Regions from separate parts of the Mesorhizobium sp. M0862 genome, predicted to be linked through region 2. Evidence: riboswitches for the same ligand, from Rfam matches in the RefSeq annotation. Region 2 holds a riboswitch; the other holds the start of a gene.
The links. A riboswitch is a leader RNA that binds a small molecule or an ion and turns the genes downstream of it on or off. The one in region 2 is predicted to bind S-adenosylmethionine.
Positions count from the first base shown of each region.

Region 1: linked by a shared signal. The riboswitch ahead of NKI15_RS05920 (O-succinylhomoserine sulfhydrylase) and the one ahead of metX (homoserine O-acetyltransferase MetX) in region 2 are both predicted to bind S-adenosylmethionine.

Region 1 is NZ_JAMYOJ010000003.1:188,358-191,762, forward strand. It holds gene NKI15_RS05910 (ABC transporter substrate-binding protein) at 1-72, opposite strand, end outside; gene NKI15_RS05915 (2'-deoxycytidine 5'-triphosphate deaminase) at 174-1,268, opposite strand; SAM riboswitch at 1,409-1,486, shown strand; gene NKI15_RS05920 (O-succinylhomoserine sulfhydrylase) at 1,544-2,734, shown strand; gene NKI15_RS05925 (ceramide glucosyltransferase) at 2,746-3,405, opposite strand, start outside.
Region 2 is NZ_JAMYOJ010000007.1:94,201-97,605, forward strand. It holds gene NKI15_RS12950 (prephenate/arogenate dehydrogenase family protein) at 1-486, opposite strand, end outside; gene hisC (histidinol-phosphate transaminase) at 491-1,600, opposite strand; SAM riboswitch at 1,727-1,804, shown strand; gene metX (homoserine O-acetyltransferase MetX) at 1,865-3,034, shown strand; gene metW (methionine biosynthesis protein MetW) at 3,031-3,405, shown strand, end outside.

The DNA of each region.
Region 1 (3,405 bases), on a different contig from region 2:
AGCCAGCGAGCCGGCCGATATCACCAGCATGGCAGCGCTCGCTGCCGATATGATCCATCTTGAAATCTGCATTTTGGTTCCCCTTGCGCGCCGTTCTCTTGCCGGCCACCGAAAGGCAGCCAAGCATGGTGAGGCAGCGCAGGCAAGTATTTTGCCTGACGGTGATCGAAGGTTCAGCCGGCGGGGCGGAAATGCTTGGAGAGCTTGAGGCCTTGCGCCTGGTAATTCGAGCCGAGATCGGTGCCGTAAAGCGCCTGCGGCCGCTTCAGCATGTGTTCGTAGACCAGCCGGCCGACGATCTGGCCGTGGTCGAGGATGAACGGCACTTCGTGGCTGCGCACTTCGAGCACCGCCCGGCTGCCGGTGCCGCCTGAGGCCGAATGGCCGAAGCCCGGATCGAAGAAGCCGGCATAGTGAACACGGAATTCGCCAACCAGCGGATCGAAGGGCGTCATCTCGGCGGCGTAGAGCGGCGGCACGTGCACGGCTTCGCGGCTGACCAGGATGTAGAACTCGTCCGGGTCGAGCACCAGTTCGCCGGCGCCGCTCTTGTAGAGCGGCTCCCAGAAATCGACGGCATCCTGGGCGGCGCGCTTGTCGACATCGACCAAGCCGGTGTGATGCTTGCCGCGATAGCCGACCAGGCCGTTCTGGTCGCCGTCAAGATCGATCGACAGCGCAATGCCGCCGCCGGAAATGTTGGGCGGCTCGGTCGCCACCAGCATCTCGGCGCGGTGCAATTCGTTCAGCTCTGCCTCCGACAACAGCGCGTTTCCGGTGCGAAAGCGGATCTGCGACAGTCGCGATCCGGCGCGCACGACGATCGGGAAGGTGCGCGGACTGACTTCGAGATAAAGCGGCCCGTGATAGCCGGCGGCGATCTTGTCGAACTCATGGCCGCGATCGGTCATCACCCGGGTGAAGATGTCGAGCCGGCCTGTCGAGCTCTTCGGGTTGGCCGAGGCGGACACGTTTGCGGGCAGCGCCAGGCTTTCGAGCAGCGGCACGATGTAGACGCAGCCGGTTTCCAGCACCGCGCCCTCGGCGAGACTGAACTCATGCAATTTCAGCCGGTGAAGCTTGTCGGCCACCAGATGATCGGGACCCGGCAGGAAGGAGGCGCGCACGCGAAAAGCCTTGTCGCCGAGCCTCAGATCGAGGCTCGCCGGCTGCACCTGGTCGACATCGAGCGCGCGCGGCGACTCCAGCGCGCCGGACTGAAACAGCGCGGAAATGTCCTGATCGGGAAGAATGCCTGTCTGCCGCAAAAGGCTGGCTCCGCTCCAAGGTCGGTCTCTTTGTGGCAGGTTCTTGCCGCAAAACCGCTGGATATTATTGCGGAACCTGCCTGGTACAAACCTCTTAATGAAGCCGGCAATTGACGCAAGCGCAGGTGAGGTCTAAAGGGTCGTTATCCCGTGGTGATTTGGCCGGTCGGCTTGCAGCCACGTTAAACAAGTCGCTAAAGGACCGTCGGGCCGCAAGGCCATATGGACCGGTTGCGACTTTCGCGGCCGGTTTTTTTGTGTCTGGAACAAAAGCGATGAGCACCAAGAAGCGTAACTGGAAACCTCAGACCGCACTCGTGCACGGGGGAACGCTGCGTTCCCAGTTCGGCGAGACGTCCGAAGCGATGTACCTCACCCAAGGCTATGTCTACGAGACGGCGCAGGCTGCCGAGGCCCGTTTCAAGGGCGAGGAGCCGGGCTTCATCTATTCGCGCTATGCCAACCCTACCGTCGACATGTTCGAAAAGCGCATGTGCGCGCTGGAGGGTGCCGAAGATGCGCGCGCCACGGCGTCCGGCATGGCTGCGGTGACGGCAGCGCTCCTGTGCAGCGCCAAGGCCGGCGACCATATCGTTGCGGCGCGCGCGCTGTTCGGCTCCTGCCGCTGGGTGGTGGAGACGCTGGCGCCGAAATACGGCATCGAGGCAACGCTGGTCGACGGCACCGACATCGCCAACTGGGAAAAGGCGGTGCGGCCGAACACGAAACTGTTCTTCCTGGAAAGCCCGACCAATCCGACGCTGGAAGTGGTCGACATCGCAGCGGTGGCGGCGCTCGCCACCTCGATCGGCGCCAGGCTGATCGTCGACAATGTCTTTGCCACGCCCTTGCAGCAGAAGCCCTTGCAGCTCGGCGCCCATATCGTCGTCTACTCCGCGACCAAGCACATTGACGGCCAGGGACGCTGTCTCGGCGGCATCATCCTGTCGGACAAGAAATGGATCGACGAGAATTTGCACGACTATTTCCGCCACACCGGCCCGAGCCTGTCGCCGTTCAACGCCTGGACGCTGCTCAAGGGCCTGGAGACGCTGCCGGTTCGGGTGCGCCAGCAGACGGAAAGCGCGGCCAAGATCGCGGATTTCCTGGCAGGACGGCCGGAAATCGCCCGCGTCATCTATCCCGGCCGCGCCGACCACCCGCAGGCCGACATCGTCAAGAAGCAGATGACGGGCGGATCGACGCTGATCTGCCTCGACGTGAAGGGCGGCAAGCAGGCGGCCTTCGCCTTGCAGAACGCGCTCGACATCGTGCTGATCTCCAACAATCTCGGCGACGCCAAGAGCCTGATCACCCATCCGGCGACCACCACGCACAAGAACCTCAGCGACGAAGCTCGCGCCGAGCTTGGCATCGGGCCGGGAACGCTCAGGCTGTCGGTCGGTCTTGAGGATACGGACGATCTGCTGGAGGACGTTGCGCAGGCGCTGAAGGCAGCCGGGTAGGCCGCGAGGCGTCACGCTCCCGACGAAGCCTCTTCCAGCTCGGCTGCCTTGGTGCCGATGATCATGGTGTTGCCGCGCCAATCGACGGCGCCGCTCAGCCAGCCGCGCGCCCAGATGGCGGGAAGCATCATGTCGCGGACCATCATCGCCGGGACCATGCGCAGCGACAGATGCCAGCCCTTGGCCGCGGCCAGCGCGCATTCGGGAATGTAGGCCGCCGTCAGCACGGCCAACACCGTGGCCGGCAGGCTGATGCCGGCACTTGCTGCCGCCACCAGCGCCAACGCCAACGGCACGGCGACGCCGGTCAGGATCTCGGGTGCGAAAAACAGCGGGAAAGTGACGCGGCGCAACCGCGCCCAGCGCGCCTGACGCGACCAGATGTCGGCAAGTCGGCGCTGCCCCAGTGGTTGCTCGAAAGGCGAGGCAACGAGATTGACGCGCAGGCCCAGTCCGTTGACCAGCTTGGTTGCAGCAGCATCCTCGGCGATCTCGGCGGCCAGCGCGCGGATACCGCCATTGGTATCGAGCATCGGCTTGTTCCACAGCATGCTCTTGCCCTGGGCAAAGCCGAGGCCAAGCGCCTCGCCGGCATATTGCCAGCGCGCCTGCAGCGTGTTGAGGAACGCGCATTCGACCTCGGCCCAGAAGCCTTCCGGCCGCGAGCCGAT
Region 2 (3,405 bases):
CTTTTCCAGCGCGGCCGGATCGGTTCCCGGCAGCGGCGTGAAGATGCACCAGCGGTTTTCGAACAGCTCGGCGAAACCCGCATCCGGGCCCGATTTCTCCGTACCCGCCAGCGGGTGTCCCGGAATGAAGTGCACGCCGTCCGGCACATAGGGCTGCATTTGCGCAATGACGGAGGCCTTGGTCGAACCGACATCGGTGAGGATGGCGCCTTTTTTCAGCGCCGCTGCGATCTCTTGCGCCACCTCGCCCGACGATCCCACCGGCACCGAGACGATGATCAGGTCGGCGTCGCGGACCGCTTCCCTGGCGTCGGTGGTGTAGCTCTCGCCAAGACCGAGCTCCTTCGCCCGTGCCAACGTGGCCGGGCTGCGCGTCGCGATGGCGACATGGCGGGCCAGGCCCTCGCGGCGGATGATTCGGGCCAGCGACGAGCCGATCAGGCCGATGCCGACCAGCGCGATCTTTTCAAACATCGGTGATGTCATTGTTTCAGCTTTTCAGGAATGTCGTGAGGGCATCGATGACGCCGCGATTGGCTTCTTCGGTGCCGACGCTCATGCGCAGCGCATTGGGAAAGCCATAGCCGGTAACGCGCCGCAATATATAGCCGCGCTGGGTGAGGTAGTCGTCCGCCGCCTCAGCCGAATGCTTCTTGTCGTCGGGAAAGTGGATGAGGACGAAATTGCCGACGCTGGGCGTCACGCGCAGCCCAAGCTTCGTCAGTTCTTCATTCAACCAGGTAAGCCAGGTCTCGTTGTGCAACGAACTGCGCTCGACATGGGCGCGGTCGCGGATGGCGGCAATGCCGGCCTCGATCGCTGTTGCGTTGACGTTGAAAGGGCCGCGGACACGGTTGATGGCATCGACGATGTGCAGTGGGCCATACATCCAGCCGATGCGCGCGCCGCCAAGGCCGAGCTTGGACAAGGTGCGGGTCATGACCACATTCTGTGCGCTGCCCGCCAGCTCGATGCCGGCCTCATAGTCATTGCGCCTGACATATTCGGCATAGGCCGCGTCCAACACCAGAAGCACGTTGCCCGGGAGCGCGGAATGCAGGCGGCGGACCTCCTGGAACGGCAGATAGGTGCCGGTCGGGTTGTTGGGATTGGCGAGGAAGATGATTTTGGTCCGCGGCGTCACCGCGGCCAGGATCGCGTCGACGTCGGCGCGCTCCTCAGTTTCCTTCACAGCAACCGGCTTGGCCCCCGCCGACTGAATGTAGATCTTGTAGACCATGAAGGCATGTTCGGTAAAAATCGCCTCATCGCCTGGCGCAAGATAGGTCTGCGCCAGCAGGCCAAGTATCTCGTCGGAACCGTTGGAGCAGATGATGTTTGCCGGGTTGAGGCCATGCACCTCGGCGATCGCCTCGCGCAGCCGGCGGGCGGTGCCGTCGGGATAGACATCGAGCTTGCTGGCCACTTCGCGCGCGGCCTCGATCGCCTTCGGCGACGGGCCGAGCGGGTTCTCGTTCGACGACAATTTATGGACCTTGGCGACGCCGGCCGGTGCCGTGCTCTTGCCCGGCACATAGGCGTCGATGTCCATAATGCCCGCGCGGGGCGTCGGCCGTGCCTTGTCCGCTGTCTTGTCCATGTCGCAAATCCATCGAGAATGCCTCCGTCCGGAGGCCGCAGCGGAAATACAAGCCGTAGCCGCGAATGTCGAGAGGCGGGCAATAGCTGGCCGTTGACGCCGGGCCGCACGAGTTCTAGAAGAACGCAACAGTTCCGTGGTGATTTGGCCGGTCGGCTTGCAGCCACGTTAAACAACTCGCTAAAGGGCCGTTTGCGTGACGTAACCGGCTTTGCGATCGCATTGCCGGTTTTTTATTGCCTGACGGCGGGCAAGGAGAGTCACATGGCCGCGCTCCGCGCTACAAAAACCAACAACGAGGCCGACAACCCGTCGAGCCCTGTGTTGCGTTTTGGCCCTGACAAGCCGCTGAAGCTCGACGCCGGCACGCTTTTGTCGCCGTTCCAGATCGCCTACCAGACATATGGCGCCCTCAACGATGCCCGCACCAACGCCATCCTGGTCTGCCACGCGCTGACCGGCGACCAGCATGTCGCCAGCACCAATCCGGTGACCGGCAAGCCCGGCTGGTGGGAAGTGCTGATCGGTCCCGGCAAGATCATCGACACCAACCGCTTCTTCGTCATTTGCTCCAACGTCATCGGCGGCTGCCTCGGCTCCACCGGTCCGGCCTCGACCAATCCCGCCACCGGCAAGCCCTACGGCCTCGACCTGCCAATCATCACCATCCGCGACATGGTGCGGGCGCAACTGATGCTGGTCGACCATTTCGGCATCGAAAAGCTGTTTTGCGTGCTCGGCGGCTCGATGGGCGGCATGCAGGTGCTGGAATGGGCGTCATGCTATTCCGAGCGCGTCTTCTCGGCCCTGCCGATCGCCACAGGCGCACGCCATTCCTCGCAGAACATCGCCTTCCACGAGGTCGGCCGCCAGGCTGTCATGGCTGATCCGGACTGGCATGGCGGCAAATATTTCGAGCACGGCAAGCGCCCGGAAAAGGGGCTCGCCGTGGCGCGCATGGCCGCCCACATCACCTATCTGTCGGAAGCCGCCCTGCATCGGAAATTCGGCCGCAATCTGCAGGACCGCGAAGCGCTGACCTTCGGTTTCGACGCAGATTTCCAGATCGAAAGCTATCTGCGCCACCAGGGCATGACATTCGTCGACCGCTTCGACGCCAACTCCTACCTCTACATGACCCGTTCGATGGATTATTTCGACCTCGCCGCCGACCATGGCGGCCGGTTGGCAGATGCCTTTGCCGGGACCAAGACCCGCTTCTGCCTGGTGTCCTTCACCTCGGACTGGCTGTTCCCGACCGAGGAGAGCCGCTCGATCGTGCATGCGCTCAACGCCGCCGGCGCCTCCGTCTCCTTCGTCGAGATCGACACCGACCGCGGCCATGATGCCTTCCTGCTCGATGAACCCGAACTGTTTGCCGCCATCAAGGGCTTCATCGGCTCGGCGGCCCGCGCAAGGGGGCTCGCCTCATGAGCGTCAATGGCAGCCAGCGCGTCGACCTCGAAGTCGTGGCCAACCTGATACCGCCGCAGTCGCGGGTGCTCGATGTCGGCTCCGGCGACGGCCTGCTGCTCGAACTCCTGCAGGAGACCAAGCAGGTCGACGGCCGCGGGCTGGAGCTGTCACAGCGCGGCGTCAATGAATGCGTGGCGCGCGGTCTCTCGGTCATCCAGGGCGATGCCGATACCGACCTCGAATTCTATCCGGACAAGGGTTTTGACTTCGTCGTCCTGTCTCAGACGCTGCAGGCGACCCGCAACCCGAAGCTGGTGCTCGACGAGCTGCTGCGAATCGGCAACCGCGCCATCGTCTCCTTCCCCAATTTCGGCCACTGGCGGGTGCGG